Regions from separate parts of the Streptomyces sp. NPDC001933 genome, predicted to be linked through region 1. Evidence: riboswitches for the same ligand, from Rfam matches in the RefSeq annotation. Region 1 holds a riboswitch; each other region holds the start of a gene.

Region 1 (9,322 bases):
TTCGACCGGGTCTTCGTGGGCCGTGCCGCGCTGCTCGACGGGGACCACGGACGGATCGGTGCGGACGGGGAGTTCAGCAGCGCCCTCGACAACCGCAGGCGCCGCTTCCTCGCGTCGATCGGGCGGGTCACCTCCGGCAAGATCTCGATGACGGCCTGCGCTGTCGGCTGTGCGCGCGCGACGCTCGCCGTCGCCGTCCGCTACGGCGGCCACCGGTACATCTCGGGCCCCCGGGGCTCGAACCGGGTGCCGGTGATCGCCCACCGCAGTCACCACGGACCGCTCGCCTCGGCCATGGCCACCGTCTTCGCGATGAGCCTGCTGCACCGCAGGGCCCTGGACCGCTGGGAACGCGGCGAGCGAAGGGAGGAGGCCGAGCGGCTGGTCGCCGTCGCCAAGGGATGGATCACCTGGCAGGCCAGGTCCGTGATCGTGGAATCCCGGGAACGCTGCGGTGCCCAGGCACTCCTGGAGCACAACGGCATGAGTGAACTCCTCACCGGGGTGGAGGGCGCCATCACCGCCGAGGGCGACAATCTGGCCATCCACGCCAAGGCGGCGGCGGAAATGCTCTTCGCCGCCGCACCGGCCGGTCCCGGCTCTTCCTCCGGCGGCGGCCCCGGTGATCTCGACGACCCCGGGTTCCTCGGCGGGCTGCTCGCGGAGCTGGAGCGGATCTGGTTCGGCCGGGCCCGGGAGCGGATCGGCCTCGCACCGCACGGCGACCCGCTGGCGCGGTGGAACGCGGCGTCCGGGCCCGCGCTGCGCGGCGTCGAGGCACACGCCCAGCGGCAGGCGGCCGAGGCGTACGCGGAGGCGGTGGCCGCGCTGCCCGAGGGACCCGCCCGAGACCGGCTCGGCGAGCTGCAGCGGCTCTTCGCGCTGGACCGGATCGCCCGCAACGCCGGTGATCTGCTGGCCACGGGGCTGCTGACCGCCGACCAGGTCAACCGCCTGCCGGACAGGGTGGAGGAGCTCATCACCACGGTCGCCGCCCATCTGCCCGAACTCGTCGAGTCCTTCGCGCTGCCGCCACAACTGCTCGCCGACTGGCCGATCGCCGGAGCCGACTACGTGGACGCCTACGACGATCCGGGAGCTTTCTGGCAGAACGGCGGGGGCCTGGAAGCGGCTCGGGACGAGCGGTGAGGACCATGACGATGAAGGGAACAGCTGTGCGGAGTCGTCGGATCAGAGAGGCGGCCGGGGTCCTCGGGGTACGCGTTGTCCTGCTGGCTTTCTGGGGTACGGCGTCCGTCCTGGCCCGGTGGTGCGGGGAGCGCGGGGAGGTCGGTGGCGAATCGGTTCGGCACAAGGCGTAACTGGAGGCATTCCTCCTAGTTGATTCGGCGTCGGGGCGGTTTCACCGCCGGCCCCGACAGCCGGACCGAATGATGGAGAGAAAGCTGATGAGCGCGATTCACCCCAAGATCACCGAGGTTCTGACACACACCTTCAAAGTCCCCGCAGCGGAGATCCACCCGGGCTCCACGATGGACAGCCTGGAGATGGACTCCCTCGCCGTCGCCGAGTTCGCCGTCCTCATCAGGGAGACGGCCGGCGGCGACCGGGACTTCGACCAGTTCCCCAAGAACGCCACGCTGGCCGACATCACACGGTTCATCGACGCGGCGGACGGCAGCGGCGCGCGGGTGGGCGGCGGGGCAGCGATGAGCAACGCCCGATGAACAGGCCGGCCGTCGCCGTCACCGGCCTGGGCATGATCACCCCGGTCGGCAACGACACGGAATCCACCTGGCAGGGTGTGTGCGCGGGAGTGTCACCGGCCCGTACCGTCGCCGAACTCGAAGGCTGCGCGATCGACTTCGCCTGCATGGTCGACGGCATCGACCTGGACGCCGCGATCGGCGGCCGGGCGTCCTTCCGCATGGGGAAGTACGTGAAACTCGCCGTGCTCGCCGCCCGGGAGGCGGTCGCCGACGCCGGGCTCGACCCGGCCCGGTGGGAGGGCAGCCGGGTCGCGGTGGTCGTCGGCACCAGCAGCGGCGGTTCCGCCTCGCTGACCGAGCAGGCCGTCGTGCTCGACCGGCTCGGCGCCGGGGCCACCTCGCCGTCGGGCATCCTGCTCACCATCCCGAACATGCCCGCCGCCGAGATCGCGATCCAGCTGCGGGCCACCGGCCCCAGCATGGCGCCGTGCACCGCCTGCTCGTCCGGCGCCACCGCGCTGTCCGTCGCCCGCGACCTGCTGGTCACCGGGCAGTGCGACATCGCGATCGCCGGAGCCACCGAGTCGATCGTCTACCCGGCCGCCATGGCCGCGTTCGCCAGGTCCGGAGCCGGGGCCCGGCGGGACGGCGACCCGGCCGGACTGTGCCGGCCCTTCGCCGCCGACCGGGCCGGCCTGGTCATGGGCGAGGGCGCGGCCGTCATGGTGCTGGAACGGACGGACGACGCGCGGGCCCGGGACGCGGCCCCACGGGCGCTGCTCGCAGGCACCGGCGCCACCACCGACGCCCACCACCCCATCAGCCCGCGCCCCTCCGGCAGGGTCGCCCAGGCAGCGGTGGAGGCCGCACTGCGCGACGCGGGCTGGGCGGCCGAGGACGTCGAGCACGTCAACGCGCACGGCACGGCCACCCCGGTCAACGACGCCGTCGAGGCCGCCCTCATCGCCCGGGTCTACCCGCACCGGCCACCCGTCACCGCACCCAAGGGCGTACTGGGGCACTGCATGGGGGCGGCCGGAGCGATCGAGGCCGGACTGACCGTCCTCACGCTCCAGCGCGGAGTCGTACCTCCGATCGCCAACCTGGACGCCCCGGCGCCCGAGTTCGACATCGACTGCGTCACCAAGCAACCTCTGCGGCGGCCCATCAGGCGCGCCGTCAGCCATTCCTTCGGATTCGGCGGCCACAACGCCGTCATCGCCCTTCAGCGTCCCTGAGGACCGTTCCGCAGGCAGCAGGCAGGTGGTGCGACGGGAAGACGGCCCGGCGTACCACCGGCCACCACTGCCCGTGAGCCGCACAACCGCCCGTGACCTGCACAGAGGCACGTGATAGCTTGCCGGGGCCAGTCAAACTCCACGTAGGGGTCAGGGAATCCGGTGCGAATCCGGAACTGACGCGCAGCGGTGAGGGGGACGGGCGGGGCCACGGCCACTGGGACCACCCTCGGGTGCCCGGGAAGGCGCCCCGTCCGAAAGAACCCGAGTCCGAAGACCTGCTGGCATCCGCGGTCCGGTGCCGGACCGCGGGACTCCGTACAACGGGCTCCGCGCATGGGCCCAGAGACGCAGAGGGACTCCGTGACGTCCATAGCCAGCTCCGTCCGCACCATCGCCCTGTTCTCGGCGGGACTCGTCCTGCTGACCGCCTGCGGAGGCGGAGCCGGTGAACCCGGCGCGAAACCGGGCCCCGCGGACGGATATCCGGTGACGCTGAAGAACTGCGGACGCACCGTCACCGTCGAGGCCGCGCCGCGCCGCGCCGTACCGGTGGACCAGGGATCGGCCGAGATTCTGCTCTCCCTCGGTCTCGCCGACAGGATGGCCGCCACCGCCACCTGGACCGACCCGGTGATGAAGGGCCTGGAGAAGGCCAACGCCCAGGTACCCAGGATCTCGGACAACCGGCCGTCCTCGGAGAAGGTCCTCGACCGGGAACCCGACTTCGTCAGCGCCTCGTTCGCATCGACCCTCGCCAAGGGCGGCGTCGCCCCCCGCGAACAGTTCGAATCGCTCGGCGTGCCCACCTATGTCTCGCCCGCCGACTGCACCGGCAAGGACAACAGCGGCGGCGGCGACGGAGCCCGTACCGCGCCGCTCACCATGGAGAGCGTCTACGGCGAAGTGCACGACCTGGCCCGGGTGTTCGGCGTACCGGAGCGCGGCGACGCGCTCGTGGCGCGGCTGCGGGACCGGGTGAAGAAGGCGACCGAGGGCATCGACGCCTCCGGCACCACCCTCCTGTACTGGTTCTCCGACTCCAAGGCCCCGTACCTGGCCGGCTGCTGCGGAGCACCCGGCGTCATCACCGAAGCGCTCGGCGCGAAGAACGTCTTCGACGACACCCACGAGGAATGGCCCCAGATCAGCTGGGAGACCGTCGCCGACCGCAACCCCGACGTCCTGGTCATCGGCGACCTGACCCGCAGGGCCCAGACCGCCGAGAGCGCCGCGAAGAAGATCGAGTTCCTGGAGTCCAACCCCGTCACGAAGAACATGGACGCCGTCAGGCACAAGCGGTACGTCCTGCTCAGCGGCCAGTCCATGAACCCGTCCATCCGCACGGTCGAGGGCGTCGAACGCGTCGCCGCCGGGCTGCGCCGGTTCGGGCTCGCGGGGTGACGCCGACCGAACCCGGCACGGCGGTGGCCGCTCCGGCGGCCCCCACCGCGTCGGCGCGCACCACGAGTCGCGTACGGCGGCTGCGCGGCGGGGCCCTGTGGGCCGGCGGCATCGCGTTGCTCGTCGGCTCCGTCGCGGTCGCCGTCACCATCGGACCCGCCCGCATCTCGGTGGCCGACGTCTGGTCCGCGGTCGCCGCCCACCTCGGCTGGGGGCGGTCACAGCTCTCCCCGATCCGGGACGGCATCATCTGGAACCTGCGCATGCCGCGCACCCTGCTGGCCGCGGTGTGCGGCGCCGGGCTCGCGGTGTGCGGCACCGTCATGCAGTCGCTGCTGCGCAACCCGCTCGCCGACCCGTTCGTCCTCGGTGTCTCCTCCGGCGCGTCCACCGGCGCGGTCGTGGTCGTCGTCCTCGGTGTCGGCGGGGGAGCGGTGTCGATCTCGGCCGGCGCGTTCGTCGGGGCGCTCGGCTCGTTCGCCCTCGTGCTGCTGCTCAGCCACACCCTGGGCGGCACCACCGACCGGGTGGTGCTCTCCGGTGTCGCGGCCATGCAGTTGTTCTCCGCGCTCACCTCCTTCGTCGTGATGACCGCCGCCGACGCCGAGCAGACCCGCGGGGTGCTGTTCTGGCTGCTCGGCTCGCTCAGCGGGGTCGGCTGGACCGATGTGTGGGTCTGCGCCGCCGTTCTCGCCGTGACCCTGCTGATCTGCCTGGGCCATGCCCGTACGCTCGACGCCTTCGCGTTCGGGCAGGACGCCGCCGCCACGCTCGGCGTCCATGTCGCGCGTACCCGGATCGTGCTGCTGTGCACGACCGCGCTGCTGACCGCCGCACTCGTCAGCTCGGCCGGCGCCATCGGTTTCGTCGGTCTGGTACTGCCGCACGCCGCCCGTGCCCTCGCCGGTTCCGGGCACCGGCGGCTGCTGCCGGTCACGGCGCTGGCCGGGGCCGTGTTCCTGGTCTGGGTCGACACCCTCGCCAGGACGGTCCTCGACCCGCAGGAGGTGCCCGTGGGCGTGGTCACCGCGCTGATCGGTGTGCCCGCGTTCGTCCTGGTCCTGTACCGCACCCGGCGGACCACATGACGGACGCGGCGGCCGCCGGGCTGCGTGCCGAACGGGTCAGCCGGGCGGCAGGCGGCCGCCTCATACTCGACGGGGTCGACCTCGCCCCGCAGCCGGGCGCCACGGTGGGGCTGATCGGACCGAACGGTTCCGGCAAGTCGACCCTGCTGCGCGTGCTGGCGGGAGTCCTCGCCCCGGAGACCGGCATGGTCACCCTCGACGGACTGCGGCTCGCCGATATCGGCCGCCGCACCGTCGCCCGGCGGGTCGCGGTGGTCGACCAGCATGCCGTCACCCAGGTCGAGCTGAGCGTGCTCGACGTGGTACGGCTCGGGCGCATCCCGCACCGCAGGGCCTGGTCGGCGCCGGACCGGGCGGACGACGAGGCGGTACGCGAAGCACTCGCGCGGACCGGCCTGGCCAACCGCGCCGACCAGTCCTGGCACACCCTGTCCGGGGGCGAGCGCCAGCGCGTCCAGATCGCGCGTGCGCTGGCCCAGCAGCCGCGCGAGCTGCTGCTCGACGAGCCGACGAACCACCTCGACATCCAGCACCAGCTGGAACTCCTCGCGTTGATCGCCTCGCTGCCGCTGACCGGTGTGATCGCGCTGCACGACCTCAACCTGGCCGCGATGTTCTGCGACCGGATCGCGGTACTGAAGCAGGGGCGGGTGGTGGCCGCCGGTACCCCCACGGAAGTGATCACCGAGGAGCTGATCGCCGACGTGTACCGGGTCGCCGCCCGCGTCACGCCGGAAGGCCCGGACGGACGGCCCTCGGTGCGCTTCCTGCCGGGGCGGCCTGCGGGGACGTAGCGTCCGGCGCGGGCACCACGGGAGCGATCGGGTGCCACGAAAGCCGTTGGGTGCCTGAAGAGCGGTCGGGTGCCACGAGAGCGGGCGGCTGCCTCGAACGCGGTCGGGCGGACCCCGGCACTGCGCGGGTCCGCCCTGAGAGCTGTCCGGGTGCGGCCGTTCACCGCGGTGTGCGGTACGGGGTCAGCGGCGGCGCCCCCGGCCGAATTCGCCGCCCGTGTCCTTGCCGCCGATGTCGGAGCCGTCCGCGTAGTCGATCTGCTCCTTGCGGAGTTCGGCGGAGACCTCCTTCTGCTCGGTCACCTTCTTGGTCTCCATCCGCACCCGCTCGACGGGCACGGTCTCCTTGCGTGTGGTCGGACGTTCCGCGTGCAGGGTTACCTCGACGTCCTGCTCGCGGATCGCGGCCCGTTCCGCCGTCTTCTCGCCGGGCTGGAGGGGTTCACGGATCAGGCGCACCTCTTCGTGCGTCACCGGCACGGTCCTGGTGACGTTCTCGGTGACGACGTACTTGTGCAGCCGGGCCTTTCCGCTCTCGTACTCCTCGGTGCCGACGTGGAGTTGCTCCTCGGAGCGGATCATCTCCTCCTTGCCGCCCAGGTCGGCGGCGGACCGTTCGGAGCCCGCCCCGGCGCCGACGAGGGGACGCGAGGTGCCGGCCGCCCCGGTGCCGCGGTGCCCGCCCTGGCCCGGACCGGAACCGGCGCCGGCCATGCCGGACGAGGTGGTCCGGGCCGTGCCCGTACCGGAGGCGGTGGTGCCGGTCATGGCCGACTTGTCGGACCCGGTGGTGCGTCCGGCGCCGGCCGCGCCCATGGCCCCGGCCGCCCCGGCGGCTCCCGCCGCTCCCATGGCCGTGGTGCCCGTCCCGGACACCGTCGTGTTGCCCGTGCCCGGCCGGTCGCCGAGCTTCGCGGTGGTGTTCCTGGCGAGGCCGTAGTGCTTGTAGAGCTCTTCCTCCTCCGCCACGGACAGATGCGCGTCCGCGTCCACCCGGGGAGCGTCCTTGACGCGGTCCTTCGGGTGCGAGATGTGCAGATCGGATCCGACGCGGCGGGCTCCGGCAAGCGGAACGAAACTCTCCTTCATGCCGAACAGGCCGGTCTTCACCGTTATCCAGTCCGGTCGGCCGGTGTTGTCGTCGACGTACACCCGGCCCACACTGCCGACCTTCTCGCCGTCGGTGTCGTACACCGTCAGGCCGTCGAGCTCTCCGGAATCCGTGAAACCGTCAGCGGCTGCCATGACCGATTCCTCCTCGTCCGGGCGCGTCCTGTGGCTTGAAGCCATCAGAGGAGGCGCGTCCGCCTTCCATCGCGCCTCACCCGGATGGACGCTGCAACCGCCCGGTCCGCAACGGCCGCCTGCCGCATGCTCGGCGGTTGGGCGGTGACCGCCTGCCACGGCGGTGGGCACCCCGTCCACGGATTAGGCCATTCGGGTGAAGCGGGCGGAAGGTGCGGCCGGGCGGTCCCCGACGCGCGGCACGGCCTGCACGGTCGTACCGGGAGCATGATCGGCGACCGGCGAGGAGGGAGTCGTCACCGAGCGGTACCCGCACCAACTCCTCGTCGTGCGGAAGGCGTTGTGAACTCCGGCAACCCGCCCTCCCGCCGGTGCCGCCGACCGTAGGATCGGCACCGTTCGAACAGGCTGCCACCCACCTCGCCCGTCGGCCACGGCCACCGGCCCACCAGCGTCTGGAGACCTCGATGACAGGCACCCCGCACCGCCTGGACCCGGCCGGCGGCTGCCCGCACGAGGACAACGCCATGCTGCTGGCCCGGGGGACCGTGGCATCCGTCGTGCTCCCCGGCGACGTGGCCGGGGCGGTGGTGCTCGGGCACGACGCGCTCCGGGAATTCCTCGCACACCCCGACGTGGCCAAGGGCGCCCACCACTTCACCGAACTCGCCGAGGGGCGCATCCCGGACGGCTGGCCGCTCAGGACCTTCGCCACCGTGCAGGGCATGACCACCGCGGACGGCGACGACCACCGACGGCTGCGCTCACTGGTCACCAACGCGTTCACCGCACGGCGGGTGGAAGAACTGCGGCCCCGCATCGCGACGGTGACCGCGGAACTGCTCGACCGCGTCGACCGTTCCGCCGCCGAGGGCGACGGAACGGTGGATCTGCGCTCCCGGTTCGCCCTGCCGCTGCCGATGGGCGTCATCTGCGAGCTGCTCGGCGTCGAGGCCGAGCACCAGGACCGGCTGCACCACCTGTCCGGCCGGGTGGTCGCGACCGATACCGGCCCGGAGGAAGCGATGGCCGCCAACCGGGAGCTGGTGGCCCTGCTCGGAGCGGTCGCCGCCGCCCGTGCCGAGCGGCCCGGCGCCGACCTGACCAGCGCGCTGATCGCCGCCCGCGACGAGGGCGGCGGCCGGCTCGGACAGCACGAACTCATCGGCACCCTGCTTCTGTTGATCATCGCGGGGCACGAGACCACGCTGAACCTCATCACCAACGCCGTACGGGCGCTGTGCACCCATCCCGAACAGCTCCGGCTCGTCACAACCGGGCGGGCGGGCTGGGCGGACGTGGTGGAGGAGACGCTGCGCTGGGACAGCCCGGTCAGCTACTTCCCGTTCCGCTACCTGACCCGGGACCTCACCCTCGACGGCACCGTCATTCCGCAGGGCACCCCCGTGCTCGCCGGCTACTCCGCGGCCGGACGGGACAAGGCCGCGCACGGACCCGACGCCGACCGCTTCGATGTGACCAGGCCCGCCCGCCGGACCGCCGCCCGGCACCTCTCGCTCGGCCACGGCCCGCACTACTGCCTCGGGGCGCCTCTCGCCCGCATGGAGGCCGCCATCGCGCTGGAGCAGCTGTTCGGCCGCTTCCCGGAACTGGAACTCGCCGTCCCGGAGACCGAGCTGCCCCGCCACCCGGGCTTCGTCGGCAACAGTACGGGACGGCTCCCCGTGCGGCTCCGCCCGTAGAGCCGGAACCCCGGCGCATTCACGTCGGCACATATGATCGACGGGCCAAGAACCGACCGTCTTCCTGCCGCGCCACCGGGGGTGCCCCATCAGTTCCGTACGCATCCGGCTGCCCGAACAGCGCGGCGAACTGCTGGCCCGGCAGGAGGACGGTGAACAACTGCACCACCTGGTGTGGCG
Region 2 (9,322 bases), on a different contig from region 1:
CTGACCCCCTTCGCCCAGTCGGGCAGCGGCACTTCGGGGAGCGTGAACACCGTGTGCGTACCGGGGATCGGCGAACCGAGGAAGACGGAGAAGACCAGCCGCACACCGACGACGAACAGCCCGATCCGGATGAACGCCCCGTACGAACGGGCCCACGGCGCGTCCGTACGGCGCGCGGCGACCACATAGCCGGCCACCGCGATCAGCAGCCCGAGCAGCAGCGGATTGGTGGTCCGGGACGCGGCGGTGGCGAGGCCGAGCGCCCAGAGCCACCACGCCCCGGCGGGCAGGGCGTTGCTCCGGGTCGCCTCGGGGGCGCGCAGCGGACGACGGCGCGCCAGGACGGCGGAGCCGGCCTGGGCGGTCATCCGCGGCGGCGGCGGGACTGCACGACCGCGGCGATGCCGAGCAGAAGCACGGCACCGACACCGACGAGCACCCCGGCGGACGGGCCGGAGGAGCCGCCGGAGCCGGAGGACGCGGCGGACCCGGCCGGTGTGGCCGAGGCGGACGCCGATCCGGCAGGCGCGCCCTGCCCGTCGCCGGAGACCTGTTCGCCGCAGCCGGAGCCCGGGTAGCCGGTGATGGCGCAGAGCATCGCGTCGCTGCTGTAGCGCAGCGGCTTCGCCACCGAGGCGAGCGCCTCCGCGGCGCTCGCGTCCGGGGCGACCCGGGCACACGCGGTACGCGGCGCGGGCGGCGTCTCACCGGCCGGGGCGTCCGTGGCCGTGCCCGGGTCGATGACGAGCGCTATTCGCTTGGTGCCGTCCTTCGCCGGGGTGTCCGCGCAGATCTTCGCGAAGTCGGGGGCGCGGCGCGGCTTCGCCGAGTCCTGGGAGTCCTCGCTGACCGAGAACCGGAAGCCCTGCACCGCCCCGTCGTCCGGCCGGACCAGGGACGGGCCCTGGGTGGCGTACGTCCAGTCGGAGCCGGAGCTCTCCCAGAACGACCAGTACCGGTAGCCGGCCGCCTGGGCCGGTCCCGCGCCGAGCACGGCCAGGACGGCGCCCAGGACCACCAGCAGCGCGGTGGTCCGTCCCGCGCGCCTCACGGCTGCCTGTTCTTCCGGCGACCGCTGATCAGGAAGAACGCGATCGCGGCGAGGACGAGGCCGATGCCGATGTACCACCACACGCCCCCGATCACGTCGTCGCCGCTGTGGACCTGGTCCTTCTCCGTGGGCTCGTACCCGGTGTCGGCGGACGGGTCGGGCGTCACCACGGCGGCGGGCTCGGGACCGGCCGCGTTCAGCCGGGCGACCAGGTCGACGCCGCCGAAGTCCCGGGCGTTGTTGCCGGTCGCGTGGGCGGCGAGGATCAGCTGGGCGTAGGCGGCGGGGCCGCTCCGGGCGGCCCAGTCCGCGGAGTTCTTCTTCAGCCAGGAGATGGCCCCGGCCGCCTTGTCCTGGTGGCCTGCCGCGGAGAGCGCGACGACCGCGTCCGCGGTGTTGCCGAAGTCGGGCTGCGGGGTGGTGTCGGTGGCGCCGGGCATAGGCGCCTGGTTCAGGTGGCCGCTGCCGGCGAGGGCACCGGTGAGGTAGTGCGCGCCGTTCTGGGCGGCCTGCTCGGGCGTGAGCCCGGAACCGGGCCGGCAACTGGGCGCCTTGCCCGCGGCGTTGTTCCCGACCGCCATCGCCTTGCCCATCGTGCCGAGCACGGCGGCCGCGGTGGCGTCCGCGTTGGCGGCGAGCCCGCCCTTCTTGTCGGCCTGGTACGCGAAGGCACCGCCGTCCTTCCCGCCGCACGGGATCGCGAGCGCGAGCAGCGGGTCGTAGGGGGTCTTGCCGCCGGGCGTCGTGATGTCCGCGAGCCGCTGCCCCTGGCGGGCGAGGGCGCCGATCACCAGGGAGGTCGAGTTGGCGTCACTGGGCGCGCCCGCGGTGTAGCCCCAGCCGCCGTCCTCGTTCTGCACGGACTTCAGCCAGCGCACCGAGTTGTTCACGGTCTCGCGGTGCCCGCCCACCTCGACCAGGGCCTGGGTGGCGGCCGCGGTGGCATTGGTGTCCCGCACGGTCTTCGCGTCGCACGGCTTGGCGGCATCGGGCCGGAACGCGGCGTAGGAACCGTCGGCGCACTGCTGGGAGATCAGCCAGTCCACCGACTTCGCGGCCGGGGTGACCCCTTCGAGCCGCTGGGCGAGGAAGGCCATCGACTGCCGCCACACGCCGTCGTAGGTGGGGTCCGCCGTGCCGTACAGCCCGGAAGGCAGCGCGACGGACGGTGAGGGCGACGGGGACGGCGCTGCCACCGCGACCGGCGCAGCGGCCGCGCAGAGCACGGCGGCGGTGGCGGCGAGCGTTGCTGCGCTGCGACGTACGGTCATGGCGGGCGGGGCCTCTCCTGCGGGGTGAACCGGGCACAGGCACGCTCAGGCACCAGGCTCCGGCTCCGTATACCTCGACGGTGCCGACCACCGGGGGATCCGGTGGTCCGAGCCGGTCACGACCGCGGACAGGGCATTCCGACTCACCGCCTGCGAAGACGGTTCACGGCTGCGTGGTCAGTGCCGGATTCGCACCGGCTTCCCCCTGAACGGGCATGATGACGACCCACACACTGTACCGGGCGGGTCCTGGCGGGGTCCGGGCCGGGAGGAGCGCCCCTGATCACACCGAGACGTACATCACACCGTCCCGCTCCGCACCGCAGGCCGCGCTCGCACCGAGAGGCACGCGACCGTCACACCGCGCCGCACGCCACCGGCCCGCCACCGCTCACGCAGCAACGCACGCCACCGGCCCGCCACCGCTCACGCAGCAACGCACCTCACCGGCCCGCCACCGCTCACGCAGCAACGCACCTCACCGGCCCGCCACTCCTCACACCGCGATGTACGCCACCGGATCGGCCCCCGGCACCGCCTCCGCGCGCCCGAGTTTCACCAGCCGCCGCAGATGCGCCTCCGCCTCCGAGACGGCGATGTTCCGGGAGCCGTGCGGGATCTGCTCCCAGGGCCGGTTCCACTCCATCCGCTCGGCCAGCTCCCACGGCGTCAGCGGCTCCGCCAGCAGCCCGAGCAGCCCGGTCAGCCGCTCCTCGTGATGCCCGAGGAGCTCCCGTACCCGCCCCGCCGCATCGGTGAAGGCGTACTGGTGGGCGGGCAACACCTCGGCGGCCCCGAGCCGGCCGATCCGCTCCAGCGAGTCGAGGTAGTCGCCGAGGGGGTCGGTGACCGCGGCGTCGTCCGGGTCCTCGTACAGCCCGATGTGCGGACTGATCCCCGGCAGCAGGTGATCCCCCGAGAAGAGCCGCCCCCGGCCCGGCAGATTGCCCGGGTGCTCCTCCTCCAGGTGCAGGCACACATGCCCCGGCGTGTGCCCCGGCGTCCAGATCGCCCGCAGCCTGCGCCCCGCCAGATCGAGCAGCTCACCGGGGACGATCTCGCGGTCCGGGAGCGCGGCCCGCTGCCCCGGCAGCGTCCGCATCCGGCCCCCGTCGGCCGCGGCGGCCCGCAACGGCGCGAGATGCTCCTCGGGCGCTCCGACCGCGGTGAGCTTGGCCGCGAGATACGTCAGCCACCTGCCGGGTTCGGACTCCCGGGCACGGCGCACGAGCGCGGCGTCAGCCGCGTGCATGGCGATCCAGGCCCCGGAGGCCTCACGCACCTGCCCGGAGAGCCCGTGGTGGTCGGGGTGGTGGTGGGTGATGACCACCCCGTGGATGTCGGCCATCTCCGTACCGACGGCGGCGAGTCCGGCGCAGAGCGTGTCCCAGGCCTCGGGATCGTCCCATCCGGTGTCGATCAGGACCGGTCCCCGATCGGTGTCCAGGACGTGCACGAGGGTGTGGCCCAGCGGATTGTCCGGGATGGGCACCTTGATGCTGTGCACGCCTCCGCCGTGGTCGGTCACCTGCGTCATGAGGTCCCCATCTCTCTCGGCGACGTGCGGCTGCGATCCGTCGCGCCCGCGTGTGGGTGCGTCGCACCCACTGTAACGAGAACTTGTTCCAGTAGTAGCCCCGGTCGACCATCTGGTTCGGGGTGTTGTCACGGACGTGGACTCCTGGAACTGGAACTGGTATCAGTTCTGACACAGAGTCAGATCCTGAGTCGGGCACCCGGTCGGATACCGAGTCGGATGTCGATCCGGACCGGACGTCGATTCGGGCAACGCACCGCGCCGCGGGAGGCAGCAGTCATGACCGAGCTTGTCGAACACGGAAAACTGTTCATCGGCGGGGAGTTGGTCGATCCGCTGGGCCGGGACACCATCGAGGTCGTCTCGCCCCACACCGAGCAGGTCATCGGCCGGGTGCCCCATGCCTGTGAGGCGGACGTGGACGCGGCCGTCGCCGCCGGGCGGCGGGCGTTCGACGAGGGGCCCTGGCCCAGGATGAGCCTGGACGAGCGGATCGCGGTGGTGACCAGGATCAAGGACGCGTTCGCCGTCCGGTACGAGGAGATCGCCCGGGTCATCAGCTCGGAGAACGGTACGCCGTACACGTCGAGCGTCATGGTGCAGGCCCTCGCCGCGATGATGGTGTGGGACTCGGCGATCACCGTTGCCCGCGAATTCGCGTACGAGGAGCGGCGGGCCGGGGCGCTCGGGCCGCTGCTGGTGCGGCGGGAGCCGGTCGGGGTGGTCGCGGCCGTGGTGCCGTGGAACGTTCCGCAGTTCACCGCCGCCGCCAAGCTCGCGCCCGCGCTGCTGGCCGGCTGCTCCGCCGTGCTCAAGGTCTCGCCCGAATCGCCGCTGGACGCCTACATCCTGGCCGAGATCGCCGCCGATGCCGGACTGCCGGAGGGCGTGCTCTCCATCCTCCCGGCCGACCGCGAGGTCAGCGAGTACCTGGTCGGGCACCCCGGCATCGACAAGGTGTCGTTCACCGGGTCGGTGGCCGCCGGCCGCCGGGTGATGGAGGTCGCCTCCCGCAATCTCACCCGGGTCACCCTGGAGCTGGGCGGCAAGTCCGCCGCCGTGATCCTCCCCGACGCCGATCTGGACGCCGCCGTCGCGGGTATCGTCCCCTTCGCCTGGATGATCAACGGCCAGGCGTGCGTGGCCCAGACCCGCATTCTCGTACCGCGCTCCCGCTACGACGAGACGGCCGAGGCGTTCGCCGCCGCGGCGGGTGCGCTGAAGGTCGGCGATCCGCTCGACCCGGCCACCGAACTCGGGCCGCTGGTCGCGCGGCGCCAGCAGCAACGCTCGCTGGACTACATCAGGATCGGGCAGGACGAAGGCGCCAAGATCCTTACCGGTGGCGGCCGTCCGGCGTCCCAGGAGCGGGGCTGGTACGTCGAACCGACCCTCTTCGGAGACGTGGACAACTCCATGCGCATCGCCCGCGAGGAGATCTTCGGCCCCGTCATCTGCCTGCTGCCGTACGGCGACGAGGACGAGGCCGTACGGATCGCCAACGACTCCGACTACGGCCTCAGCGGCAGCGTCTGGACCGCCGACACCGAACGCGGCATCGACATCGCCCGCCGGGTCAGGACGGGCACGTACAGCGTGAACACCTTCAGCCTCGACATGCTCGGCCCGTTCGGCGGGTACAAGAACTCCGGTCTGGGGCGGGAGTTCGGCCCCGAGGGGTACGGCGAGTACTTCGAGCACAAGATGATCCACCTGCCGGCCGGATATGAGGGGGCGTGATGGGGGACCGCTGGGCCGTCGAGGTCGACCGGAGCATCTGCATCGGCTCCGGGATGTGCCTGAACCACGCGCCGGGCCGGTTCGCGCTGGACTCCGCCCGGCAGTCGCGCCCGTCGCACCCGGAGACCGACGCCGACGAGAAGGTCCTCACGGCTGCCGAGGGGTGCCCGGTCGAGGCGATCACGATCACGCTGATCGGGACGGGGGAGGTCGTCTTTCCGCCGGAGGACTGAGGATCGAGGAGGGCTGGGGGCCGAGGAGGGCTGAGGTCCGAGGGCTGTCCGGCGGGTCACTTGTCGAAGGCGAACGAAATGTGGTCGTCATCCAGGTACTTGATATCGACCTCGCAGCCTTTCTGTACCTGCGGCGAGCGGCGGGCAAGGATGGTTTCCCTGCCTTCCGCGTATTTGGTTTCGCCGTCCTCGTGCCATGAGAGCCGGTATTCGATGGTGATGGACCCGCCGTCATATTCGGCGACGCGGCGAACGTCCTCCACCAGGGCCCGAATGTCCCGGCCATGTGCATCGATCATTCGGTCGCGGAGGGAAAGATGAATGATATAGGAAACCGTGCCTACGGCGATGGCGGCAGAAAAGATGTAAACGAATAGCATGGCGGCCCCCGGGCGAGTATTTCTGCGGTCCCGCTTCGGTGGCCGCGGTCCGACCCTGTCGTCGGTGTGTGGGCGGTGCAGTGCGCGCACACCGACGACGGGGTCGTGTCATGTTGCCGAGATGACTTTATCGTTGAAGTAGCGCGAGACCGCAGTCCGGGCGACCCCGGTATTTACCGGTGCCGGCAATGCGTGCGTGTTCCCGGTCGAAATGCCTGAGTGCGCGGTACCGGAAGGCGTGTGGCTGCGACTTCCCGGTTCGGTCAAACGATCAGTCAAGCAACGGGTGCGAAACGTTCAACCTCTGACCAAGGTTCCCTCGGACGCGGGGCCGAAACACTCCGCCAGGTGCCCCGCAGGTGCGCCCCTCATCTGCGGACATGTCTGAACATGTTCGTGTCGTCACGTTGGGATGCGCCAACCCGGCGCCATTGTCGGGTTGTTACCGGGCGTACTGTCTCAACAGATTGTTGATCAAGATCCCGATCCCCCGGAGTGCCGGAGGGATATGAGCCAATTTGCCATGTCCTCAAAGGAGATGACATGCCCGCAGCGGAACAGGCGGCGCCGGCACCGGACCGGCCTTCTCTCCGCGCCGGACTGGTGCAACTGCGCGGCGTCGCCCAGGTGGCACTCGTCCCCAGTCCCTGGTCCGGGCTGCTGTTCACCCTCGCGCTGTTCACCGGCGGCTGGCGTATCGGGGTGTACGGCCTGCTCGGTGCCGCCTCGTCCGCCGGGGCTGCGGTCCTGCTGGGTGCCGACCGGCAGGGAGTGGGCAAAGGGCTTCAGGGCTACTGCGGTTGCCTGACCGGCATCGCCCTCGTCGTACGGCTCGGCGCCTCGTGGCAGACCGCCGTGCTGGCCGTGCTCGGCGCGGCCGTCTGCTCGGTGCTGAGCGCTGCCGCGGGGCGGCTCCTCGCTCCGCTCGGGCTGCCGGTCCTGACAGCCCCTTACTGTCTGGTCGCCGGGGCGCTGACGATCGCACTGCCCGGCGCCCCGGTCACCGCGGGCGTGGCCACCCGGGTTCCGGGGTTCACCGAGCTGACGGCCGCCGAGGCCTGGCACGCGTTCTGCAACAACATCGGCCAGATCTTCTTCCTGGACAACTGGCACGCGGGCCTGATCCTGCTCGCCGGGCTCCTCGTCGCCTCCCGGACCGCGGCCCTCGCGGCGGTCTGCGGCAGCGTTCTCGCGCTGCTCACCGCCTGTGCGGCGGGGCTGCCCGCGGACAGGATCACCGAGGGGCTGTACGGCTACAACGCGGTGCTCTGCGCCATCGCGCTGGCCGCCACCTTCCTGACCCCCACCCCGTGGACCGGCGGGTACGCCGCGCTCGCCGCCGTGGCCTCGGTCCCCTTCAGCGCCGCCTGGGAAGCCTTCGCCCGGACGTCCGGCACAACCCCCTTCACCTGGCCGTTCACCGTGACGACCTGGCTCTTCCTGGCAGCCGCTCCGGCTCTGGACCGGCCCGGGTTCTCCTTCGGGAAACAACTTCGAGAAACAACTCAAGAAAACAACTACGAGAAAACGCCTTCGATGAACGCCTTCGAGAAAGCTGACGTGACGCCATGAACCTCGCACCGCGGGAAATCGACAAACTTCACGTCTACGTGGTCGCGGACCTGGCCCGCCGCCGCAGGGACCGGGGGACCAAGCTCAACCACAGCGAAGCCGCAGCCCTGATCACCGAGTCCGTCCTGGAGGCCGCGCGCGACGGCCACACCGTCGCCGAATACATGGAGCCGGGCCCCGGACCTGCGCAGGACCTGACCGCGCCGGTCCGGGACCGGGCGCCTCTCAGGCGGTGCACCCCGTGTCGGCGATCACGAAGTGTCCGGGCGGCGACTCCCGCAGGGTATGGGTGACGAAGACGTTGTACAGGCCCATGTTCTGGTCCGAGCCGTTGGCGTACACGAGACCGCCGGTGGTGTGTGCCCGGCCCGCCGCCACCTGCGCGTAGTTGGTCGCCGTGAAGCACCGCGCCGGGGCGGCGCCGGTCGTGGTCGCCGTCACCTGGGGCGAGGCGGTGCCGGGGGTGCCCGATCCGTCGACCGCCGCCACCGTGTAGCGGTACGCCGTGCCGGCGGTGAGACCCGGGTCCGTGTACGAGGCGGAGGCGGTGGTGGCGACCTTCGCGCCGTCACGGTGCACCGCGTACGAGTCCGCGCCCGCCACCGTGTCCCAGGCCAGCGAGACGCTGTCCGCCGTGACGCCGGTGACCCGCAGGCCGGACGGGGCGGGCAGCTGCTCACCGCCGCCGGGGACGTCCTGGTCCAGGCCCCAGAAGACGCCGGTGTGGTACGTCGAGCAGATGGCGTTCAGGAAGTACGCGGCCGTCGCCCCGCACTGCTCGGTGCCCGAGCCGGGACTCACGGCCAGACCGTGGCCCATGCCGGAGACGGAGTACGTCACCACCGCGGGATTGCCCGAGGCGTCCTCGTACACGCTGCGCGTGGTGCTGCCGGGGAGGGTGTCGGTGGCCGACGGGGTCTGGCCGATGCCCCAGACGTCCGTCCACTGGTCGCGCAGGGCCGTGGCATTGGCGGGATACACGGTGTGGTCGGCGGTGCCCTGCCAGATCGCCACCCGGGGCCAGGGCCCCGCGTACCCGGGGTGGGCGCCGCGCACCTTGTCGCCCCACTGCGCGGGCGTCAGCTTCTGCGGCCCGGTCTGGCAGCCGGACGCGCCCGCCTGGCTCGTCGCGCACTGGGCGGGCAGACCCGAGGCCACGGAGCCGCCCGCGAACACGTCCGGGTACGCGGCCAGCAGATCGGCCGTCATGCCGCCGCCCGCCGAGAGGCCGGTGACGTACACCCGGCGGCCGTCCGAGCCGTACTGCTGCTCGGCGTACTGCACCATCTGCACGATCGAGGCGGCCTCGCCCCGGCCCCTGCTGTCCTCGGCCGGATCGAACCAGCCGAAGCAGGACAGCGCGTTGTTGGCGGCCGAGGTCTGCGGGAAGACCACGGCGAAGCCCCACAGGTCGGCGTACTTCGGCCAGCCCGAGGAGGTGTAGTAGTCGTTCGCGGTCTGCGTGCAGCCGTGCAGCGCGACGACCAGCGGCGCGTTCGCGGGCAGTCCGGCCGGGGCGTACTCGTACATCTGGAGGT
Region 3 (9,322 bases), on a different contig from region 1:
CCTGCTGCTCTCCCAGGCCCTGCACATGGGCGACGAGTGCCACAACCGCAATGGCGCCGGCACCCTCCTGCTCATGCAGGCGCTCGCGCCGTCGCTCCTGCAGACCGGTTTCACGACCGAGCAGAAGAAGGAGGTCTTCGACTTCATCGCCAGCTCGGACTACTTCTCCGGACCCACCTGGCTGGCCATGGCCAAGGCGGCCATGGACGCCGCCCACGGCATCGAGGGTTCGACAATCGTCACCACGATGGCCCGCAACGGCGTCGAGTTCGGCATCCGGGTCAGCGGACTCCCCGGCAACCAGTGGTTCACCGGCCCCGCCCAGCCGGTCATCGGGCCGATGTTCGCCGGCTACAAGCCCGAGGACGCGGGCCTGGACATCGGTGACAGCGCGATCAGCGAAACCTACGGCTTCGGCGGTTTCGCCATGGCCACCGCACCGGCCATCGTGCCGCTCGTCGGCGGCACCGTGCAGGAAGCCATCGGCTTCACCCGGGACATGGGCGAGATCACGACGGCCCAGAACCCCAACGTCACCATCCCGATGCTCGACTTCCAGGGCATCCCCACCGGCATCGACATCCGCAAGGTGCTCTCCACCGGAATCCTCCCGGTCATCAACACCGCCATCGCCCACAAGGAAGCGGGCATCGGCATGATCGGCGCCGGAATCACCCACCCGCCCGTCGAAGTCTTCGACCAGGCCCTCGTGGCCTTCGCAGCCAAGCTGTCCTGACCGCGTGCCAGCCCACCCAGGAGACCAGCCATGAGCAGTCGTCAACCCGCAGCGCAGGACACTGCGGAAACGGACGCCGCACTCGACTCCGAGTACGAGCACACTCCCGTTCCCGTGGAGCGCCGCAAATCCCTGCTGACCGTGTCGGCCGTCTGGTTCGGATTCCCGATGATCCTGACCAACGCCGTCCCCGGCGGGGTGGTCGTCGCCGTCCTGGGCTTCTGGCGTGGGCTGGCCGCCATCCTCGCCGCCAACCTCGTCATGCTCGTCTACGTCGGACTGCTGAGCCACCGGGCCGGCAGCACCGGCGAGAGCTTCGCCCTCCAGGCAACCCGGACGTTCGGCAGGATCGGCTACGTCATCGCGTCCGGCTTCCTCGCCACGATCGTCGTCGGCTGGTTCGCCTTCAACACCGGCGCCACCGGAGCCACCCTCCACCAGGCGTTCGGCTGGCACGAGCAACTCGTCGCCGTACTGGCCGGGGCCGCGTTCATCGCGATCACGTATCTGGGCATCCGCGCCCTGTCATGGCTGGGCGCCGTGGCCGCCCCCCTGTTCATCGTCGTCGGTGTGATCGCCCTCGTCATCGTCGCCAGGGACCACGACCTCGGTGCGGTCTTCGACTACCAGGGCGCCCCGGGGAACAGCACACTGACCTTCGGTGCCGCCGTCTCGCTCATCATGGCCACCTTCGCCGACTCCGGCACCATGACCGCCGACTTCACCCGCTGGTCCAGGAACGGCAGGGAAGCCGTCCTTGCCACCGCGACCGCGTTCCCCATAGCCAGCCTCGTCGCCCAGATCACCGGCGGCCTGGTCGTGGCGGCCGGAGCGATCGCCTCGGCCCGGACCGTCGGCGGAAACTTCCTGCCCATCCTCACCAGCGGCCACGGAGCCCTCCTGAGCACCCTCGCCGCGGTGTTCGTCTTCGTCAACCTCGGCTCGGTCTGCAGTCACTGCCTATACAACGGCGCCCTGAGCTGGTCGCACCTGACCAACACCCGAATGCGCCTGATGACCCTGGTCCTGGGCATCATCGGAACCGCCGCCGCACTCGCCGGGGTCTGGAACCACTTCCTCGACTGGCTGGTCGTCCTCAGTGTGTTCGTCCCGCCCCTCGGCGGAGTGCTCATCGCCGACCAGGTCCTCCTGCGTCACCGGCTGAAGGACCGCCCGGACGCGGCGGTGCGCCCCACCGCCTTCATCGCCTGGGTCGCGGGTGCCGCCGCAGGCGGACTCGTCCACTGGTTCGCACCACAACTCTCCGACGCGGTGAGCGGACTCGTCGTGGCGCTGCTCGTCTACGTCGTGATCGAGCGGGCCGCCCTTGCCCGTCCCGCCGTCGTGCAGACCACGTAGGTCATCCGAACGAACGGCCCAACTCTTGTGCCAGGCACAAGGGTTGGGCCGTTCGCGTCCCGCTGTCCGGCTGCCCGGTCGTCACTTGCTCAGCAGCCGGGCGATCTCGTCGAACCCGCGCTGCCGGGCGTGCTGGAGTGCGGTCGTGCCGGTCTTGTCGGCGATGGACGGATCGGCGCCTCCCGCCAGCAGTAGCTCCACGGTCCTCCGGTGGTCCTTCCCTCCGTCGCCGAGGATGACGGCCTCCAACAGAGCGGTCCAGCCGAGGTTGTTGACGTGGTTGACGTCGACGTCGATGTCCGGGTTGGTGGTCACCTCCCGGACGTAGTCGACGTGGCCGTGTTCGCCGGCCGGGATGAGGGAGGTGCCTCCGTACCGGTTGACGATGGTGTAGTCGGGGTCGGCCGCCGCCAGGGTCCGGGCCATGGCGGCGCTGCCGGTCACGCCCGTCACCAGCCACGGAGTGTCGTGCTGCTGGTCGAGGGCGTCCGGGTCGGCACCGGCGTCGACGAGGATCTCGGCGGCCTTGACGTGATCGCCGGTGGCCGCGAGGAGAAGCGGGGTGCGGCGGTCATTGTCGCGGGTCTCCAGATCGGCGCCCCGCTCGATCGCACCGCGCACCGCGCCGACGTCACCGGAACGTGCGGCTTCCAGCAGCTCCCGGTCGGCGGCCGACTGCTTCCCGGGCGCCCCGGTGGGGGACAGGGGGCCGGATCCGGTGACCGAGGGCTTCTGCCGGGCGGCATCACCGTCGGACGGGGCGCCGCACGCGGTCGCCAGCGTGGCCAGACCGAGGAGCGGGGCGATCAGGAGGGCGGCGCGTCGTGTCGGAGACATGGTTCCTCTCAATCCATGGGGCGGCGGACCCCGGATGGTGCGGGTCCCGCATCATCCATGCTGGGGGCGCCCGGAGCCCCGCGTCGTCGCTGAACCGGATGGCGATGCGCGGACGTTGGGACGACGGCGGGGTCGACCGATCGGATGATGCGGGGTGCGGGCAGCTTACCCATGTCGTATACCAAGAGGGTCGAACTGGTAAGTCATTGGCGAGGAAACAGCCTATTCCGTGCAAGATTTCGAGTGAACCCTTGTCTCGCCCTGCATTTTGGTATACAAAATGGCTCCCGGTTGTGTATCGGATACATCGGATACGAGGAGCCCGTCATGTGTGTCGAGTCCGTCCCGCCCCCCTCCAGCCGGCTCACGCGCCGTGGTGTGCTGGCAGGGGCCGCAGCGCTGGCGGGTACAGCAGCCGCCCTGTCGGTGGCACCGTCCGCGGTGGCGGCGCAGCCGAGAACACCGGGCAGCACGGCCGCGCACTCGGGCGACCTGGTCGTCGAGGGCGGCACGCTGCTCGACCCGGAGACCGGCCATGTCACCGAGGACGCGGTCGTCGTCATCCGCTCCGGCACGGTGCGGGCGGCCGGCCCGCGCGACCGGGTCGAGATCCCGGACGGCGTTCCGGTCCTGGACGCGCACGGCAGCTGGGTGCTCCCGGGTCTCGTCGACGCGCACATCCACCTGAACACCGCCGCCGAGGCGCTCGACGCCGTCCGCCAGGGCGCCACCAGCGCACGCAGCGGCTCCACCAACTTCTACCAGGACATCGCCGTACGGGAGCTGGCCCGCCAGGCCCCCGCCCTGGCCCCGCGACTGCGGACAGCGGGCATATTCGTCACCCCCGACCTGGGTGACACCATCCTGGCCGACCCGGACCTCACACCCCTCGCGCGGTCGCAGGACGGCGTCCGTTCCGCCGAGGCGCTGTGCCGGGTCGTCGAGGTGAACGTCGCCCGCGGCGCCGACGTGATCAAGACGCGCGTCAACGAGCGCGCGGGTCTGCCGGAACAGGACCCGCTGGCCCAGGTCTACTCGTACGAGCAGCTCTCCGAGGTCGTGGCGGCGGCACGGCGCGGCGGCAAGGGCGTGCTCTGCCACAGCTACAGCGAGCGCGGCTGCGACGACGCGGTCCGGGCCGGCGTCCGCTCCCTGGAGCATGGGGTTTTCGTGGGCGAGCGCACCCTGCACGACATGCGGCGCAGGGGCACCGCCTTCACGCCGACGCTGAGTGCGATCGCCGGACTCGTCGACTCGTCGAACCCGGTGCTGGCCGAGCGCGGGCGTGCGTATCTGCCGGTCCTGAAGGAAGCGGTGCGAACGGCCCACCAGATGGGGGTCCTGGTGGTGGCGGGCACCGACTCCTCCGGTGGCAAGGTCAAGCCGATCGGACGCGAGGTGGAGCTGATGCACGCGGCGGGTCTCACGACGCTCGACTCGATCCGCACGGCCACCACCCGGGCCGCCCGGCTCCTCGGCCTGGAAGAGACGGTGGGCCGGCTCGACCGCGGCTTCGCGGGCGATGTGATCGTGGTGGACGGCGACCCGCTGGCCGATGTGTCCGTGCTCAAGCGGCCGCAGCATGTGGTGCGGGCGGGCCTGGTGGTCCAGGGCGCATCCGCATCCTGACGCGGAACTCAGCCGGGGTCGGCTCCTTGTGACGAGCCATCAGCATGAAGCCGACCCAGCCCGAGCCGTGGGCGGTGCGGGCGTTGCGGGTGACGTCGGCGGTCGACTCCGCCTCGGTTCCGGCCACGGTGAGCGTGGAGATGTACGCCTCGCCGGTGCCCAGGGTCCAGAAGTGGTCGAGGAACAGCTCTTCCTGACCGGCGACGAAGACGTTGTTCTGCACCCAGGGCGGCGGAGTGCGTCCCTCGCGGGTGCGGTAGTAGGCCAGCAGGGCGGCCGAAGCCCGGTCGTAGGCCCCGGACTTCGCGGCCGCCTCGACCTCGGCGAGCGCACCGAACGCCGCGTAGTCGAGTGCGGGCTCCTTCGTCCAGGTGCTGGTGGCGGGGTTCCAGACGCCGAAGAACTCGTCCTCGGAAGGCACCGGTGCGGCGGCGGCCGGAATCGACGCGAACAACCCGCCCGCGCTGACGGCGAGTGTTGTGGCGATGGCTGCGCGCAGCACAGCCCTGCGGCCGAACTCCATGGCTGCTCCCGAGATCCAGTGATGCGCGAACTGCGCGCCCGGCCACCGTGTGTGTGACCGCCGCCCCTTTGCTGCCGGTACAAGATGCAGGGAATCTAGAGCGCTTACTATCGGCGGTCAAGGCTCCCGACCTCGGTGATCGGCCGCTCCAGGAAGGGGTGAACTCCCGGCTCCGGACGGGTGATTGGAAACGCTTACTGTCGTGTGACGGAGGCAGAGATCGAACGGTCACGTGAGGTTTGCGGCCTGTTGCCAGTCGACGATGCGCGGCTCGTCGAGAAACAGCAGGCGCAGATCACTGCCGGGAGTCAAGTCGTCGATCAGCTCGACCAGTTGCGCCCACAGGGCTCGGCCCAGCCGGTCCAGCTCTTCCCGCGCACCCGGTATGGGACCCATGACGCCCCCTTCTCGCCCGGCCCTGCCATCGCCAGGCAAACCGCTCGGCCACCGGGATCCTATTCGGCGGTCGTATGAATCCGGCCTGCCGCGCTGTGGCACAGTTGCCTTGAGCGGGATCGGAGCGGACGGGGCGTCGAGTCGGCGGGTGGTCGGCGGACTCCGAGGGGCGGTGCCGCCCCGAACCGACGGAACGAGGACGGTATGTTGCCGGTAGCCGCGCAGGCCGAGGCCCGTGCACAGTTGCTGCGGCACTTCACCGGGACGCTCCGGGCGCTGCCCGCCGAACTGGCCCTGGCGCTATGGCATCCGGACCTCCCCAAGGCGAGGTTTCACGATGGCGTCACCCTGCCAGCGAACCAGATCGACGACGACATCGTCCTGTTCGCGTCGTTCGGCATCAGGTACTGGGTGCTCGGAACCACACCCGACACCTGCGACCAGTATTTCGACGCGGTGATGCGTGTCTGGAGTGATCAGGGCCGGCCGAGGCGGACCATCAGCACCTCGCGCCCGCTCGCGGGGAACGCGGGCACCCCCGACGGGTACGGATTCAGCCTCACGCAGAGTGTCAACGGGTACCTGAGCATGGCCGGGTCGACACCGCTCTTCGTGGCCGACTCGGACACCGGAGACCCGTTCCCGACCCGGATCGACCACCCGGCCGCATCACGGAACTGAGCACCGCCCATGCGACTGCCCGGTGCTCGGGCAGGAGCGAGGTGAATCGGTCCCGGAGCGGGTCGGCCGGTCGCACGGAGGCATGCGCCCGCTTCGTTGTGGGGGTGTCCCGCACCACCTGTCCGCGCGAGCTATAAGCTGCACATGCCCCGCGGGGGAAGTCCGGTCGAAATCCGGCGCTGACCCGCAACGGTAGGCGGAGCCCGGCATCGGGCCCCGTAAGCCCGATTACCCGCGGTGGTGAAGGCTCCTGTCGATTCGCCGTGGACTGCGAGTGGTGCTGCGCAGGGCGCTTCGCGTCCGGGCTGCTCCTTTGATCACGTAGGTGCACGGCCCGAGGCGAAAGCGACCGCCCGTGGCCACACCCCTCGACCGCAGACCCGCCGTGCCCCCGCGGACCTCCCGCGCCGCGGCCGGGCCCGCGCCGCCCCGGCACGTGTCGCTGCCACTGCTGCTGGTCACCCTGTGCGCCGTGCTCCTGGTCTGTCCGCCGCTGGCCAACGCGTCGGCCGTCAAGAACGACCGGATCTCCGTTCTCGACTACGCGGACCTGGTGGAAAGCCCACGCAATCCGGCGGCCATCGGCTCACTCGCCGCATATCTGAAGAAAGTGACCTCCTGAGCGAGGCACCGTGGCGGCCACCTGGCCGCTGCCCGATCACGGCCGGACAGTAGAGTTCGGCTGCGTCATCCACTGAACACCGAGGTACCGTCCGTGACTCTCGCACCACCCGAACAACCCGTCCCACCTGCGGTGACCGTCGTGGGAATCGGCGCCGACGGATGGGCGGGACTGCCCGACGCGGCGCGCGCGGAGCTCGTCGACGCACAGGTCCTCATCGGCGGCGAACGCCAGCTCGGCCTGCTCCCGCCGTCCTGCCGGGGACAACGGGTGCCGTGGCCCTCGCCGTTGCGGCCCGCCGTCCCCGGCCTGCTCGCCGAGCACGCCGGGAGCAGGATCGCCGTGCTCGCCAGCGGCGACCCCATGTTCTACGGCATCGGCCGGGCCCTCACCGAAGTGCTCGGCACCGATGCGCTGAGAATCCTGCCCCACCCGTCCTCGGTGTCCTACGCCTGTGCCCGGATCGGCTGGCCGGTGGAGGACACCGAGGTCGTCACCCTGGTCGGCCGCCCCGCCGCCCGGCTGGCCGCCGCCCTGCACCACGGCCGGCGGGTCCTGGTCCTGAGCGCAGACGCCGCCACCCCGGCCGCGGTGGCCGGGCTGCTGCGCGAACAGGGCTTCGGACCGAGCCGGCTGCGCGTGCTCGAACAGCTCGGCGGAGCGGACGAAGCCTGCCTGGAGGGCACCGCCGACCACTGGCCGCACCCACCGGGCGACCCGCTTAACGTCATCGCGATCGACTGCCGGCGCACCCCCGAGGCCCTGCGCCTCGGCGCAGTACCCGGCCTGCCCGACACGGCGTACGAACACGACGGGCAGCTCACCAAGCGGCACGTCCGGGCCGCGACGCTCGGTGTGCTCGCCCCCGCCCCCGGCGAACTCCTGTGGGACATCGGCGGAGGCTCGGGATCGATCGCCATCGAATGGATGCGGACCCACCCCTCCTGCCGCGCGATCACCGTGGAACGCGACCCGCGACGCGCCGGGCGCATCGCACGCAACGCCGACCGGCTCGGCGTACCGGCCCTGCGCGTGCTCACCGGACCGGCCCCCGGCAACCTGGCCCAACTGCCCGCGCCCGACGCCGTGTTCATCGGCGGCGGGCTGACCGTGCCCGGCCTGCTCGACACCTGCTGGGACGCGCTGCCGCCCGGCGGACGGCTGGTCGCCAACACGGTCACGCTGGAGTCCGAGGCGCTGCTCGCCGAGGCGCACCGCACACACGGCGGCGAACTGGTCCGGCTTGCGGTCGCGCACGCCGTGCCGGTCGGCGGGTTCACCGGCTGGCGGCAGGCCATGCCCGTCACCCAGTGGTCCGTACGCAAACCCCTGACCAGTCCCGAAGCGGCACACTCGGCAACCGAGCCCGCGCAACACCCAGGAGACAACACATGACCGTGTACTTCATCGGCGCGGGCCCGGGGGCCGCCGACCTGATCACCGTGCGCGGCGCCCGCACCCTCGCCTCCTGCCAGGTGTGTCTGTACGCGGGCAGCCTGGTGCCCCGGGAACTGCTCGCCGAATGCCCGCCGGACGCCCGCCTGGTGGACACCGCGCAGCTCGACATCGACCAGATCACCGCCGAACTGCTCGCCGCGCACGAGGCCGGTCACGACGTGGCCCGGCTGCACTCGGGCGACCCCTCGGTGTTCAGCGCGGTCAACGAGCAGATGCGCCGGCTCGACGAGGCCCGGGTGCCCTACGAAGTGGTGCCCGGCGTACCCGCGTTCGCGGCCGCGGCGGCGGCGCTCAAGCGGGAACTGACCGTGCCGACCGTCGGCCAGACCGTCATCCTCACCCGGATCGCCCACCGCGCGACCGCGATGCCGAAGGGCGAGGACCTGGCCACCCTGGGCCGCAGCGGCGCCCTGATCGTGCTGCACCTCGCCGCCAGGTACGTGGACCGCGTCGTCGAGGAACTGCTGCCGCACTACGGGGCCGACTGCCCGGCCGCCGTGGTGGCGATGGCCTCACGCCCGGACGAGATCGTGCTGCGCGGCACCCTCGACGACATCGCCGGGCAGGTGAAGGCGGCGGGCGTGATCCGCACCGCCGTCATCATGGTCGGCCGCACCCTGGGCGCCGAGCAGTTCCGCGACAGCCACCTCTACTCGCCCGCACGCGAACGCCACGTCTGCTGACGGGCCCCGCACCGGCCGGGCGGCCGGTCAGCGCACCTCGCTGCGCCCGACGACCGTGCCCGCCCGGTCGATGCAGATGACGTCGACGGCGACCGGCGCGCCCCGCAGCACCGACAGCGCCTCGTCCCGCGCCGCCACGGCCACCAGGTCCCCGAGCGGAACACCCCGCGCGAGGCACAACTGGAGCGCCGCGAGTCCCGTGTTCGCGACCGCCACCTCGGCCGCCAGGGCCTCGTCCGCACCACCGCGCCGGGCCAGCCCGGCCAGGAACGGCTTGTCCACCTGCGACCGGCCCGAGTGCAGGTCGAGGTGGCCGGCGGCGAGCTTCGACAGCTTCGCGAACCCGCCGCAGACCGTGAGCCGGGCCACCGGATGACGGCGGATGTACTTGAGGACCG

Evidence for each region. A riboswitch is a leader RNA that binds a small molecule or an ion and turns the genes downstream of it on or off. The one in region 1 is predicted to bind cobalamin.
Region 2: another riboswitch for cobalamin. It lies ahead of ACFYY7_RS02300 (prenyltransferase/squalene oxidase repeat-containing protein); the one in region 1 lies ahead of ACFYY7_RS28970 (ABC transporter substrate-binding protein).
Region 3: another riboswitch for cobalamin. It lies ahead of ACFYY7_RS11855 (iron transporter); the one in region 1 lies ahead of ACFYY7_RS28970 (ABC transporter substrate-binding protein).

The regions. Positions count from the first base shown of each region.
Region 1 covers NZ_JBIASS010000013.1:173,770-183,091, forward strand. Annotated here, with positions in the region: gene ACFYY7_RS28955 (acyl-CoA dehydrogenase) at 1-1,149, shown strand, start outside; gene ACFYY7_RS28960 (acyl carrier protein) at 1,410-1,688, shown strand; gene ACFYY7_RS28965 (beta-ketoacyl-[acyl-carrier-protein] synthase family protein) at 1,685-2,908, shown strand; cobalamin riboswitch at 3,021-3,209, shown strand; gene ACFYY7_RS28970 (ABC transporter substrate-binding protein) at 3,245-4,312, shown strand; gene ACFYY7_RS28975 (FecCD family ABC transporter permease) at 4,309-5,400, shown strand; gene ACFYY7_RS28980 (ABC transporter ATP-binding protein) at 5,397-6,194, shown strand; gene ACFYY7_RS28985 (PRC and DUF2382 domain-containing protein) at 6,378-7,439, opposite strand; gene ACFYY7_RS28990 (cytochrome P450) at 7,907-9,142, shown strand; gene ACFYY7_RS28995 (adenosylcobinamide amidohydrolase) at 9,315-9,322, shown strand, end outside.
Region 2 covers NZ_JBIASS010000001.1:524,465-533,786, forward strand. Annotated here, with positions in the region: gene ACFYY7_RS02290 (energy-coupling factor transporter transmembrane component T) at 1-368, opposite strand, end outside; gene ACFYY7_RS02295 (SCO2322 family protein) at 365-1,051, opposite strand; gene ACFYY7_RS02300 (prenyltransferase/squalene oxidase repeat-containing protein) at 1,048-2,322, opposite strand; cobalamin riboswitch at 2,432-2,567, opposite strand; gene ACFYY7_RS02305 (MBL fold metallo-hydrolase) at 2,819-3,859, opposite strand; gene ACFYY7_RS02310 (aldehyde dehydrogenase) at 4,139-5,599, shown strand; gene ACFYY7_RS02315 (ferredoxin) at 5,599-5,832, shown strand; gene ACFYY7_RS02320 (hypothetical protein) at 5,889-6,212, opposite strand; gene ACFYY7_RS02325 (urea transporter) at 6,756-7,784, shown strand; partial or broken gene ACFYY7_RS02330 (urease subunit gamma) at 7,781-7,960, shown strand; gene ACFYY7_RS02335 (PHB depolymerase family esterase) at 8,010-9,322, opposite strand, start outside.
Region 3 covers NZ_JBIASS010000004.1:166,768-176,089, forward strand. Annotated here, with positions in the region: gene ACFYY7_RS11820 (DUF1116 domain-containing protein) at 1-736, shown strand, start outside; gene ACFYY7_RS11825 (purine-cytosine permease family protein) at 767-2,095, shown strand; gene ACFYY7_RS11830 (ankyrin repeat domain-containing protein) at 2,177-2,800, opposite strand; gene ACFYY7_RS11835 (amidohydrolase family protein) at 3,260-4,561, shown strand; gene ACFYY7_RS11840 (hypothetical protein) at 4,500-5,084, opposite strand; gene ACFYY7_RS11845 (hypothetical protein) at 5,313-5,480, opposite strand; gene ACFYY7_RS11850 (hypothetical protein) at 5,685-6,161, shown strand; cobalamin riboswitch at 6,267-6,416, shown strand; partial or broken gene ACFYY7_RS11855 (iron transporter) at 6,652-6,783, shown strand; gene cbiE (precorrin-6y C5,15-methyltransferase (decarboxylating) subunit CbiE) at 6,877-8,178, shown strand; gene cobM (precorrin-4 C(11)-methyltransferase) at 8,175-8,924, shown strand; gene ACFYY7_RS11870 (cobalt-precorrin-5B (C(1))-methyltransferase) at 8,952-9,322, opposite strand, start outside.